3 regions of the Zavarzinia compransoris genome follow, and region 2 is predicted to be linked to each of the others. Evidence: riboswitches for the same ligand, from Rfam matches in the RefSeq annotation. Region 2 holds a riboswitch; each other region holds the start of a gene.
What was found. A riboswitch is a leader RNA that binds a small molecule or an ion and turns the genes downstream of it on or off. The one in region 2 is predicted to bind cobalamin.
Positions count from the first base shown of each region.

Region 1: another riboswitch for cobalamin. It lies ahead of DKG75_RS21755 (hypothetical protein); the one in region 2 lies ahead of DKG75_RS14230 (TonB-dependent receptor plug domain-containing protein).
Region 3: another riboswitch for cobalamin. It lies ahead of DKG75_RS13635 (energy-coupling factor ABC transporter permease); the one in region 2 lies ahead of DKG75_RS14230 (TonB-dependent receptor plug domain-containing protein).

Region 1 is NZ_QGLF01000008.1:63,634-67,806, reverse strand. Features, by position in the region: gene DKG75_RS21760 (cobalamin-binding protein) at 1-751, opposite strand, end outside; gene DKG75_RS21755 (hypothetical protein) at 751-1,326, opposite strand; cobalamin riboswitch at 1,436-1,623, opposite strand; gene DKG75_RS21750 (alpha/beta fold hydrolase) at 1,681-2,487, opposite strand; gene DKG75_RS21745 (TetR/AcrR family transcriptional regulator) at 2,566-3,150, shown strand; gene DKG75_RS21740 (response regulator) at 3,242-4,173, opposite strand, start outside.
Region 2 is NZ_QGLF01000004.1:76,828-81,000, reverse strand. Features, by position in the region: gene DKG75_RS14240 (FecCD family ABC transporter permease) at 1-101, opposite strand, end outside; gene DKG75_RS14235 (ABC transporter substrate-binding protein) at 101-934, opposite strand; gene DKG75_RS14230 (TonB-dependent receptor plug domain-containing protein) at 937-2,877, opposite strand; cobalamin riboswitch at 3,025-3,209, opposite strand; gene bluB (5,6-dimethylbenzimidazole synthase) at 3,245-3,886, opposite strand; gene cobD (threonine-phosphate decarboxylase CobD) at 3,883-4,173, opposite strand, start outside.
Region 3 is NZ_QGLF01000003.1:617,629-621,801, forward strand. Features, by position in the region: gene DKG75_RS13620 (copper chaperone) at 1-255, shown strand, start outside; gene DKG75_RS13625 (SDR family NAD(P)-dependent oxidoreductase) at 212-967, opposite strand; gene DKG75_RS13630 (AraC family transcriptional regulator) at 1,105-1,995, shown strand; cobalamin riboswitch at 2,054-2,262, shown strand; gene DKG75_RS13635 (energy-coupling factor ABC transporter permease) at 2,300-2,977, shown strand; gene DKG75_RS13640 (flavin-containing monooxygenase) at 3,174-4,173, shown strand, end outside.

The DNA of each region.
Region 1 (4,173 bases), on a different contig from region 2:
CCAGCCCTTCCGTCAGCGCCGCGGGGCCGGGCTGGAGGATGACCGGCGCCTTGATCTCGTGCAGCCGGCCGTCGCGGACCGCGGGAATGCGCTCGAAGCCGGGCCGGGCCGCCAGTTTCTCCGGCCGGAACTTCTTGCCGCACCAGGAGGCGACGATGATCTCGGGCGCGGCCGCGACCACCTGTTCCGCGGTGACGATCCGGTCGCGGGCGGCGCCTTGGCCGGCCAGATGGGGGAAGACGTCGACACCGCCCGCGGCCTCGATCAATTCCGAGATCCAGGCGATGCCGCTGATCATCGGCTCGTCCCATTCCTCGAAATAGACCCGGGGACGATGGTCGAGCCGGGCCGCCGCCGCCCTCGCCGCATCGATGCGGCGGGCGAAGCCGTCGGCCAGGGCCAGGGCCCGCGGCCCTGCCCCGACCATGGCGCCGAGCAGGCGGATCATGTCCAGAATCCCGGCGATGCTGCGCTGGTTGAAGGCGTGAACGGCGATGCCGGCGCGCACCAGATCGGCCACGATCGCCGCCTGGAGATCGGAGAAGGTGAGCACCAGATCCGGCTTCAGGGCCAGGATCTTCGGCATGTCGGCAGAAGTGAAGGCCGAGACCCGGGGCTTGTCGCGCCGGGCCGCCGGCGGGCGGACGCAATAGCCGGAGATGCCGACGATGCGGTCCTCCGCGCCGAGGAGATAGAGGGTTTCCACCGTCTCCTCGGTCAGGCAGACAATCCTTTCCGGCGGAAAGGCCATCAGGCGAAGGCCGGCACTGGCCGGGCGACGAGGCCGAGCGAGATCGCCGCCTGATGGACGACGGCAAGGATCGCCAGCGCCAGCACGTTCATCTGCAGGACATAGCCGACGATGGCGGCGCTGAACGCCCCCTCGCCGTTGCCGATGGCCAGGGCCGAGGCATAGAGCGCAAGCTGCCAGACGACGAATGCGGCAACGAAGCCGGCAAGCCCGCGCACCAGCGCATGGCGGCGCGCCAGCAGGCCCGCCGCCGCGACGGCACCGGCCAGCGACAGCAGCGCGCTGATGCCGATGGCGCCGCCCCAGGCATAGGTCGAGGCGTCATGGGGATAGGACAGCAGGCCGAAGCCGATGGCCTGATTGACCGCCCAGGCCAGGACGACCGCCAACACCGCATCGCGGCGCGACAGATTGAGCGCGGCAATGGCGGCAAGGGCCGCGAAGGGCGTCGCGCAGGCCAGCACCAGCGAGAAGGCCGCACCGGCCAGGGTGATGAAGCCGAGCCACAGCAGGCTGCGGCTGCGGGCGGACAGGCCGGCCAGGGCGCCACCGGACGGAAGGGACGAAACACTCATGAGATCACCTCTTTCCCCACGCATGGGCGATATAGCGGGCGGGGAAAGCGGGCGACGGCGCACGGCCGGGATGAGGCCGGCGGCGACGCCACCGCCGGGACACCCCGCCCGACGACTGGTCTTCACGGCAGGTCTCCTGGCTTGCGGATCGCCGCCCTGGCCGGCCTTCCCGGACCCGGGCGGATCCAGTGGCATGTTCGGTTCGGGCTAGCCGCTTACAGTTGCGGGGGCAGCGCCGGATTTGCACCGGCTTCCCTCTTCGCCCGCCGAGCGGGCACCGGGAAGGCGATCATCTGGCGGCCAAAGCGCCGCCGCTGTCAAGATCGCCGCGCCATGCCGCCGGGGTGGCCCGCTTCAGGGGCAGGCACCGGCAAAGCCGGCGAAGGCGCGGTCGAATTCGTCCGGCTGCTCCAGGAAAGCCGCGTGGCCGGCATCGAAAAGCTGGACCCGGCGGTTCGGCGCCTTGAGCGCCGCAGCCTTCGACCACGACCAGCGCAGCGTCCGGTCCTTGCGGCCCCAGGCATAGAATACCGGCATGGCCAGCGCCGGCACGAGGTGCCGCAGGTCCGCCTGCGGCCTTGCGAAACTTTCCCAGGCCTGGGCCAGGATGCCGGCGACGGCCGGGCCGCCGGCGACGATCTCGTCGCGGCGCCAATCGGCGGCCGGCGCGGGCAGAATCGTCCGGTAATAACGGGCGAACCAGTCGGGAAAGCGGCGGTCGCCGGCGGCGGCACGCGCAAAGCGGCGAGCCATGTGGCGGCAATAGAGACGGGCGACGAGATTGACCGGCGCCAGCCCCCCGGAATCGCACAGCACCAGGCCCCGGACGCGGTCGGGGTGAGCGGCGGCATAGCTGATCGCGGCCGCCCCGCCGATGGAATTGCCGATGACGATGACGCGCGACAGCCCCAAGGCAGCCACCGCCCCGGCGAGAATCCCGGCATAGCGGGCGGCGCTGGCCGGCGCCGCTTCCGCCGGGCTGTCGCCATGGCCCGGCCAGTCCAGGGCCAGAACGGTGAAACGGTCACCCATCCGTTCGGCGAAACGGTCGTAGTCTCGCGCCCCCTGGCCGGTGGCGTGAAGGCAGAGGATCGCCGGTCCCGCCCCTTGCGTCCTGACGGCGATGGTCGCGCCCGCGGCTTGGATATGGTCGAGTGGCATCGGATTCTTCTCCTCGGCGCCGGCCCGTGCCCGCCTTATCATGTGATATATATATCACTTAATGGAGCCCACCGACAAGTGACCAACGCCCTTGAGCCCCCGAAGAGCCCGGCCAAGCCCCGGCGGCCCGAAGAGACCCGCGCAGCCCTGCTCGACGCGGCCGCGCGGGAATTCGAAGAGACCGGCTTCGAGCAGACGAACACGAACCGGATCGCCCGGCGCGCAGGCTATGCGCCGCAGACCTTCTATCGGCATTTTCCCGACAAGCTCGCCATCTTCCTCGCGGTCTACGAACGCTGGGTCGGGGCGGAAGCGGCGGCCTTCGCCGCGACCGACCGGGCGATCGATGCGGCCGACGTCCTGATCCGGCATCACCGCGGCTCGCTGATGTTCCGGCGCACCCTGCGCGCCCTCACCCTGACCGATCCGCGCGTCCGCGCGGCCCGGGCCGCGAGCCGGCTGGCCCAGGTCGAACGCCTGCGGCAGCGGTTTCCGCAGCTGGCGCAGACCGGCGGGACGGAACTCGCGTTCAGCCTGCTGACGATCGAGCGGCTGGCCGATGCCCATGTCGAGGGCGAGTTGAGGGACATGGGGCTCGCCGAAGCCGACAGCCGCCAGGAACTGGCCCGCCGGCTGGCGCAGGCCTTCGCCATCCCGCACTGACCCCGCCGCCCCGGGGTGACCGGGGCGGGGCCGCGCTATCGCTTGGGTCGGAAAGCGGCCGCCCCCGCGGGGAGGGCGGCGCAGGCAGGCGTCACGCCAGCGCGGGCACCGGCGATTCGAAGCCGGGCGTGCCGATATTGACCGGCAGGCCGAGGAGATAATTGCGCATGCGGTCGCGGCAGAGATCGGTCGGCGCGATCAGGGTGCGGCGGCGGTCCGAGGGATCGGGCCGCTTTTGCAGCCACCCGGTCGAGACCAGTTCGTCGATCTTGCGCATGGCGGTGGTCGAGGGCAGCGTCGTCGCATGGCAGGCGCTGGTGACCGAAACCACCCGGTGCAACAGGGATTGCTCGATCAGATAGAGCAGGATTTCCCAATTGGCGTCGCCGTCGACGCAGGACGGCAGCAGCTTGTCCCGGAACCGGCGCGCGGCCTGCAGCGCCTTGATCCGGTGCAGCATTTCGCTTTCTTCGGGGGCCTGGCTCGGCAGCGTGCGGGGCGGGTTGATCACCAGCCGGTGCACCGGCTGCGGCGCCGGCACCTGGGGCATGGCGGCAGGCGCCAGCCGCGGCATCGCGGTCACCGGCGTGGGCGACACCGCTTCGCGCGAGAGGCGGACCGCCGCATTCTCGATCGTCGAGGTCAGTTCCTTGGCCTTGGCCAGGGTTTCGGCCAGTTGCGCGGAAAGATCGCGGTCGTTGGTCTTCACTTCGCGGCGCTGATCCAGCGCCTCGGCCGCGCGATAGATCGCGGCGACCAGCTGGTCGAGATCGACCGGCTTCACCAGGAAGTCCAGCACGCCGAGCTTCAGGGCGTTGATCGCCCGGTCGAGATCGGCGAAGGCGGAGAACAGGATGGTTTCGAAGACCCGCGGAGCGCCACCGAAATGGCGCAGTTCACGCACCAGATCGAGCCCGCTTAGCCCCGGCATCTGCATGTCGGTGACCACCAGAAAGGGTTCCGCCTCCACCAGCATGCGTTCCAACGCTTCCGCCGGCACCGAGAAAGCATGGACCACGAAAC
Region 2 (4,173 bases):
AAGGGGGCATAGCCGATGGCGACGGAGGCGGCGAACAACCCGCCGGTGGCCAGGATAAGAACGGCCAGCAGCAGGCCGTAGGGCGGCTCGCGCCGGGGCATCAGGGTGTTCCTTCCAGGCGGCGGCCGATCTCGGCAAGGCGGGCGACGGCCTCGACCACCGCCGGCCCGGCGCAGGTCCAAAGCCGGGACGGCAGGCCCGCCGCCTGCATCCGGTTCGGCATGTTGCGCAGCACCGGGTGGCGCAGCACGTCATAGGCGAGGGCCGGGGCCGGCACTTCCTCCTCGTCCAGGATCACGAGGTCGGGCTTGGCCAGCACCAATGCCTCCAGCGGCAATTCGCGATAGGTGGCGAGGACCGGATCGGCGCCGAGGTTGACCAGCCCGGCGCGCCGCATCAGGTGATCGACCAGCGAGCCCTGCCCGACCGTGAAACCGTTCGGGCGCAGCACCAGGGCGCGCAGCGGCCGCTCCACCGGGGTAACGGCGGCAAGGCCGGCCATCATCGCCGCCACCATCGCCTCGCCTCGCTCGGCATGGCCGAGCAGGGCCGCGACCGCGCGGATCTGGGCGGTCACCTCGTCGAAAGTGGCCGGGGCATCCAGTTCCACCACCGACAGCCCCACCTGCTTCAGAAGGGCGACCGTGCCCCTGGTGGTATAGCGCCCGGCAAGGACCAGGTCGGGGCGGGAGGCGATGATTTCCTCCGCCTGGCCGTGGTTGACCGGCACCGTGGCGGCCAGCGCCGCGACATTGGACCCGGCCGGATCCCGCGACAGGAAGGAGACGGAGGCCACCTGCGCCCGGTCGGCCAGTTGCAGCACCAGTTCGTCGGCGCAGAGATTGATCGAGACGATGCGCTGCGGCGCGGCCGTCGCCGCCGTCCCGGCCAGGACGGCGGCGAGAAACGCAAGCCGTGCCGCCGCGCCCGCCATGCTCAGAAGGTCGCTTTCACGCCGCCGATGGCGAGACGGCCGTTGGAGCCGAAGGAATAGACTTCCTCGTAATCCGTATCGAACAGATTCTCGACCCGGCCGTAGAGCTGGACGTTGTCGAGGACGTCATAGGCGCCGGCGACATTGACCAGGGTATAATCGTCCATCGGGACATTGCGGTTGTTGAAGGAACTGTCGAACACCCGGTCGGTGAAATCGCCGTGATAGACGACGCCGACATTGGCAAGCGCCCGGCCGTCGAGGAAACGATAGGTGACGTCGAAGGTCCCGGCCTGTTCCGGCCGGCGCACCAGTTGCACGCCCTGGGCATCCTCGCTGTCCATATAGGTATAGGTGGCGCGGAGCGTCAGGCCGTTCAGGGGTTCCAGCGTGCCCTCGACCTCGACGCCCCGGACCTTGGAAGTGCCGGCGAGATTGATCGGGCGCGAGACGCCGCCGCCCAGGAATTCGCTGCTGATCAGGTCGGAAATCGACTGGCGGAAATAGGTCGCGCCGACGGCCCCGCGCCCGCCCCAGAACGACTGGTCGACGCCGATGTCGAAGCCCCGCGTCTGTTCCGGCTTCAGGCCCGGGTTGCCGACGAACGTATTGCTGTAGCCGTGGAGTTCGAGCAGGGTCGGGTTCTTCACCCCGGTCCCGTGCGAGGCGTGGAACTTGGTGCCAAGCGTATCGATGAAATAGGCTGCGGTCAGGCGGTAGGTATTGGCGTCCTCGAACCGCTCGTTCTCGTCGCGGCGGAAGGCGGCGGTCAGGCTGAGGCCGTCCAGCAGGCTGACCTGATATTGCCCGGTGTAACCGGTCTGGTCGATCGAGGTCGAGAGATAGCTGCCGAAGCTGCTCCAGATCCGGGCATCGTCCTCTTTCCGCTCCGCCGCCAGGGTGAAGACATGGGAGGCGCCGGCAAGGGACGGCGTGTCGATGCGGAAATCGGTCTGGTAGTCGTAGCGGGTGCTGGTGCCCCGCGTAGTGAAGGTCGGGTCACCGTTGACGATATCGCCGTAGTAATCGACGTCGCTGTCGGCCCGGCTGATGCCGAGGCGGTGGGTCCAGCGGCCGTCCAGCAGGGAAAGCCGGGTCTGGCCGCGGAAGAAGCTCTGCCGCCCGCTGCCGCCGGCGCGATCGTCCAGGGTCAGGCTGATGCCGGTGCCGGGCTCGATGCCGAAGCCCTCGTCGCCCTCGCGGCGGAATTCGGTGCCGCGCGCGACGACGTCGAAACCCAGTTCCGGCAGCGGATCATAGGCGAATTTCAGATAGGCGGTGCCGTTGTTGTAACCGTCCCGTTCCGTATTGCCCCGCGCCTCGGCGGCGGAGGAAAAGCCGGAGGTAACGCCGCCGGTGACGCCGGCGAGAATGCTGTATTGTTCCCCGCCCGCGCTGAACGACAGGGCGCCCGCCGCGGTGCCCCGGCTGCCGGCTTCGGCGCTGAGGGCGACGCTCGGCTTGCCGCTGCCCTTGCGGGTGACGATGTTGACGACGCCGCCGGCCGCGTCCGAGCCGTAGAGCGCCGATTGCGGCCCGCGCAGCACCTCGATCCGCTCGATGTCGGCGGTCGGGATATGGGCGAAATCGACGCTGGAATCCGCGGCCGGGTCGTTGACCACCACGCCGTCGATCATGACCAGGGTCTGGTTGGTTTCGCTGCCCCGGATGCCGGCGCCGGTCAGGCCGCCGGTGACGCCGGTGCGGGTGACCGAAACCCCGGGCACGAGGCGCAGCGCGTCGGAGACGAGGCGCACCTGCTTTGCCTCCAGGTATTCCCGGTCGAGCACGGTGACCGTGCTGCCCACCTCGGTCAGCGGGGTCTGCTCGCCGCGATTGGCGGTGACGGAGACGGCGGGCAATTCCTCCGCCGCCAGGGCCGAAGCCGGCAAAGCGGCGGCGGAAACGACGGCGAGAAGCGAAACCCTGACCCCGAAAGACATGCCCATACCCCCTGCACCGCCAGATGGCGGCAACCGATGATCGAGGGACGCCGTGCGGGGAAGGGCTGGAGAAGCCCCGCCGCGACAGCGTCCATGACGCATCACCGCAGCGGGTTGACCGCACCCTGGGCTCGCCCGGCCCGGGGTTGAGTGATGCCCTCGGCGGCAGGTCTCCTGGCTCGCGGGTTATGGCCTTGCACCGTCTTCCCGGCCCAAAGGCCAGTGACGAATGGTGCAGGCTCGCCGCTTACAGTTGCGGGGACAGCCACGGCAGGGCTTTCGCCTTCCGTGTTCCCTTTTAATCCGGTGGAACCGCCAAAGCAGGCGCAGTTGAAGCGCGGCGCACGGAAGATGTCAATCCCGTTGCTCAGCGGCGCAGGCGGCGGCCGTCCAGGGGGGTGCGGGCCTGCCAGCCGTGGCGTTCCAGTTCCGGGTCCTCGTGCTCCTCGACCGGATGGCCGATGCACAGATAGGCGATCAGATGCCAGCCCGGATCGCAGTCGAGATCATCATTCACGGTCAGGGGATCGAGGATCGACACCCAGCCGACGCCGACGCCATGGGCCCGCGCCGCCAGCCACAGGGTATGGACGGCGGTGGTCGCCGAATGCTCGATGGTCGCGGGCATGGTGCGCCGGCCCAGCCCCTGGCCCTGGTCGGGCGCCATGTCGGCGAAGACGGCGAGATGGACCGGCGCCTCGACCAGGCCGGCGAGTTTGAGACGGGCGTAAAGCGCCGCCCGTTCGCCCGCGTAATCGGCCAGGGCCTCCGCATTGGCGCGCTCGAAATTGGCGCGGATGCGGGCACGCCGCGCCGGATCGTCGACGGTGACGAAGCGCCAGGGCTGGCAATTGCCGACCGAGGGGGCGAGATCGGCCAGCACCAGCAGATGGTCCAAGAGGCCGGGCGCCAGGGCATCGGTCCGGAAGCGGCGGACGTCGCGGCGCCAGCGCAGCAGGGTTTCGAACCGCGCGCGGAAATCCCGGTCGAAGACGGGCGGCGCGGTCATGCCAGCGCCGCCGCCAGCCGCGCGAACGCCGCCTCATCCGCCGGCAGGCCGAGGCGCAGCCAGTCCGGGCGATAGGCGAAGGGCCGGGCCAGGATGCCGGCCCGGCCCAGCCGCTCGAACCACGCCCCCGCCGCCGCGTGGCCGTAGAGGCGGAACAGCCGGCAGCCGCCCTCGAGGCGGAAGCCGGCGCCGGCCATCAGCGCGTCCAGCCGGGCGGCCTTTTCCGCCGTCGCGGCCGCGGCCGCCATACGCCAGCGCTCGTCGCCGAGGGCCCCGGTGCCGATCGC
Region 3 (4,173 bases), on a different contig from region 2:
CCGGCCCGGCGCGCCTGCCTCGAACGGTGCCGCTGCCGGCCGGGGGCGGGCGCCGGGGCGCTGCGCCTGGGGCTTGCGACCGGCGCCGCTTGCCTCGGCACCTGCTGGGCCCTGATGCTGGCGGCCATGGTGGCGGGGCCGTTCCATCTCCCCGCCATGGCCCTGTTCACCCTGGTCCTGACCGTCGAGCGGCTGGGGCCGGGGCCGGGGCTCAGAGTCCCTGGCCGCCGGAAACCTCGATCCGCTGGGCATTGACCCAGCGGTTGTCCTCGCCGAGCAGGGCGGCGATCATCGGGCCGATGTCGTCGGGCAGGCCGACCCGGCCGAGGGCGGTCATTTCGGCGAAGATCCGGTTGATCTCCGGATTGTCGCGCACCGCGCCGCCGCCGAAATCGGTCTCGATCGCGCCGGGGGCGACGGCGTTCACGGCGATGCCGCGCCCGCCCAGTTCCTTCGCCATATAGCGGGTCAGGACCTCGACCGCGCCCTTGGCCGCGGCATAGACGGCATAGCCGGCCAGCGAGACCCGGGTCAGGCCCGACGACAGGTTGACGATGCGCCCGCCATCGGCCAGCAGGGGCAGCAGGGCCTGGGTGAGAAAGAACACGCCCTTGAAATGGACGTTCACCAGACGGTCGAACTGCGCCTCGGTGGTGGTGCCGATCGGGGTCAGGTCGCCGTGGCCGGCATTGTTCACCAGATGGTCGAAAGTCTCGCGGCCCCAGGTCTCGCGCAGGCCTGCGCGCAGCCGGTCGGCGAAGCCCGGAAAGCCGGCGATATCGCCGGCATCGAGCGGGAAGGCCAGGGCCTTGCGGCCGAGGGCGGCGATTTCCGCGACCACCACCGCCGCCGCCTCGGCATTGTTCTGATAGGTGACGATGACGTCGCCCCCGCGCCGGGCGATATGCAGCGCGGTATTGCGGCCGAGGCCGCGGCTGGCGCCGGTAACGAGGCTGATCTTGGTCATGGCGTCGGTCTCCTCTGTCGCGTGACGGGATCACTATCGGCGGGCGGCGGTGCGCGCGGTTGCCGGAAGCTCGACAAGATTTGCCTGATCCTGCCAGGGGGGATGCGGGCGCGCGGGCGATGGCATAGGCTTCGACCATGACCACGCTGCTCGATACCGTCCGCCGCTATGCCGATGCCCATGCCGATGCCTCGGGCCTTGCCGCGACCCCCATTCCCGGTCTCGGCCTCGTCCGCGCCACGGCGCCCAGCGGGTTGCTGCATGCGATCTCGCGGCCTTTGGTGTGCATGGTCGTCCAGGGCGGCAAGCAGGTCACCATGGGGGCGGAGAGTTTCGCCTTCGCCGCCGGGGACAGCCTGCTGATCACCGCCGATGTCCCGACGGTCAGCCAGATCACCCGGGCCAGCCCGGTCGCGCCCTATTACTCCCTGGTCCTTGCGCTCGATCCCGCCCTGATCGTCGATCTCGCGACCGAGATGGGGGCCGCCCGGGTCGCCGATGCCGCCCCGGTCCGGGTCGAGCCGACCGATGCGGAAGTGGCGGATGCGGCGCTGCGCCTGATGAAACTCTTGGACCGGCCGGCGTCCCTGCCCGTGCTTCAGGGGCAGTTGCTGCGCGAAATGCATTATTGGCTGCTGGCCGGGCGCCACGGCACGGCGATCCGCCGGCTCGGCTGGGCGGACGGGCACCAGCAGCGGGTGGCGCGGGCGGTCGCCGTGCTGCGCGCCGATTTCGCCCGGCGCCTGCCGGTCGAACATCTGGCCGAGGTGGCGGGCATGAGCCCGTCCTCGTTCCACCGGCATTTCCGTGCCGTCACCTCGCTGTCGCCGCTGCAATTCCAGAAGCAGTTGCGCCTGATCGAGGCCCGCCGCCTGATGCAGGCGGAAGGGCAGAGCGCCGGCAGCGCCGCCTTTGCCGTCGGCTATGAAAGCGTGCAGCAATTCACCCGCGAATACGGCCGCCTGTTCGGCCTGCCGCCGGTGCGCGACGCCGAGATCGCCCGCCGCAAGGCGACCGCCGCCGCCTGAACCGCCGTCTTCCTCGCTTGACAGGCGGGCCGGCTTGGCCCCTGCTGTCCGCGCTTGTGGTTTCCGGCCGGCGGGTGGCCCCCGCCGACCGGATGAAAAGGGAATGGGGAAGGGCCCTTAGGCCCCAGCCCCGACCGCCCCCGCGACTGTGAGCGGCGAGCGTCCTTCCATCATGCCACTGGCCTTGCCGGGAAACCGGCCGGGCTGGGAAGGCGGAAGGCGCAGCGACCCGCGAGTCAGGAGACCTGCCACCGGCAAGATATCAACCTCGCGCCGTCGGGTGAGACGGCAAAGGAGATTGGACATGCATATCGAACCCGGCCTCGTCGAGGGCGGAAAGATCTGGCTGAGCTATGCGACCGCGGCGGGTGCCGGCGGTTACACGCTGAAGCTGGCCTATGACGCCGCCCGCGAGCGCGGCTTCGTCTCCCTCGGCCTGCGTGCCGTCGCGGCGACCGCCCTCGTCTTCTCGTTCTTCGAGCTATTGCCGCATTACCCGGTGGGCGTTTCCGAGGTGCACCTGATCCTCGGTTCCACCCTGTTCCTGATCCTGGGCGCGGCTCCGGCGGCGCTCGGCTTGGCCGCCGGGCTCCTGATCCAGGGGCTGTTCTTCGCGCCCTTCGACCTGCCGCAATACGGCATGAACGTCACCACCCTGCTGGTGCCGCTCTTCGCCCTCGGCGCCCTGGCGCGCAAGGTGATCGCGCCCGAGACGCCCTATGTCGAATTGCGCTACACGCAGGCTCTGGCGCTGTCGACCGCCTATCAGGCCGGGATCGTCGCCTGGGTCGCCTTCTGGGCCCTCTACGGCCAGGGCTTCGGGGCGGAGAACCTGACCGCGGTCGCCAGTTTCGGCGGCGCCTATCTTCTCGTCATCGCGATCGAGCCGCTGGCCGATCTCCTGGTCCTGGCCGGGGCCAAGGCGCTTCACGGCCTCAGGGGCCGGGGCATCGTCGAACGCCGCCTCTACGAAGCCGCCTGACCGCCCGGAACGGGCCGGGGGCCATCGGGGGCGCCCCCGGCCCCGTTCCAAACCTTTCTCATCCGACAAAATTCTATTTCAACTGACAAAATTGTGCGTATAGTGGCGCCGTGCCCGGCCCGATGGCCGAGGCCGTCGCGACATAACGGCGGATCGCGCCTTTAAGGCAAACCGCAGGGCCAGGATGGGGAAGAGAATGCCGACCGAGCATCTGGACGTGCTGATCGTGGGCGCCGGCCTGTCCGGCATCGGGGCGGCCTATCACCTCCAGGCCCATTGCCCGGGCAAGAGTTTCGCCCTGCTCGAAAGCCGCGAGCGCCTGGGCGGGACCTGGGACCTGTTCCGCTACCCCGGCATCCGCTCGGACAGCGACATGTATACGCTCGGCTATTCCTTCAAGCCCTGGACCGATGCCAAGGCGATCGCCGACGGCCCGTCGATCCTCCGCTACATGACCGGCGTCGCCAAGGACAACCATATCGCCGAGCGCATCCGCTACGGCCTCAAGGTCAAGGCCGCCTCGTGGTCGACCAAGGATGCCGCCTGGACCGTCGAGGCCGAACGCACCGCGACCGGCGAGACCGTGCGCCTGACCTGCAACTTCCTCTACAGTTGCAGCGGCTATTATAATTACGAAGCGGGCTTCACCCCGGATTTCCCGGGGCGGGACGCCTTCAAGGGCACCTTCATCCACCCGCAGCACTGGCCGGAAGGCCTCGACTATGCGGGCAAGAAGGTGGTGGTCATTGGCTCGGGCGCGACCGCGGTGACGCTGGTGCCGGAAATGGCCAAGACGGCGGGCCATGTCACCATGCTCCAGCGCTCGCCGACCTATGTCATCACCCGCCCGGGCGAGGACAAGCTGGCGAACAACCTGCGCAAATGGCTGCCGGCCCAGCTTGCCTATGGCATCACCCGGTGGAAGAACGTCGGCCTCGGCATGATGTTCTTCCAGCTCTCGCGCAGCCGGCCGGAAAAGGTGAAGCAGAAGATCATCGACCTGATCAGGCGTCAGGTCGGGCCGAATTTCGACGTCGAGAAGCATTTCACCCCGACCTACAAGCCCTGGGACCAGCGCGTCTGCCTGGTGCCGGACGGCGACCTGTTCAAGGCGCTGCGCAAGGGTTCGGCCTCGGTCGTCACCGACCATATCGAGACCTTCACCGAAACCGGCATCCGGCTGAAGTCGGGGCAGG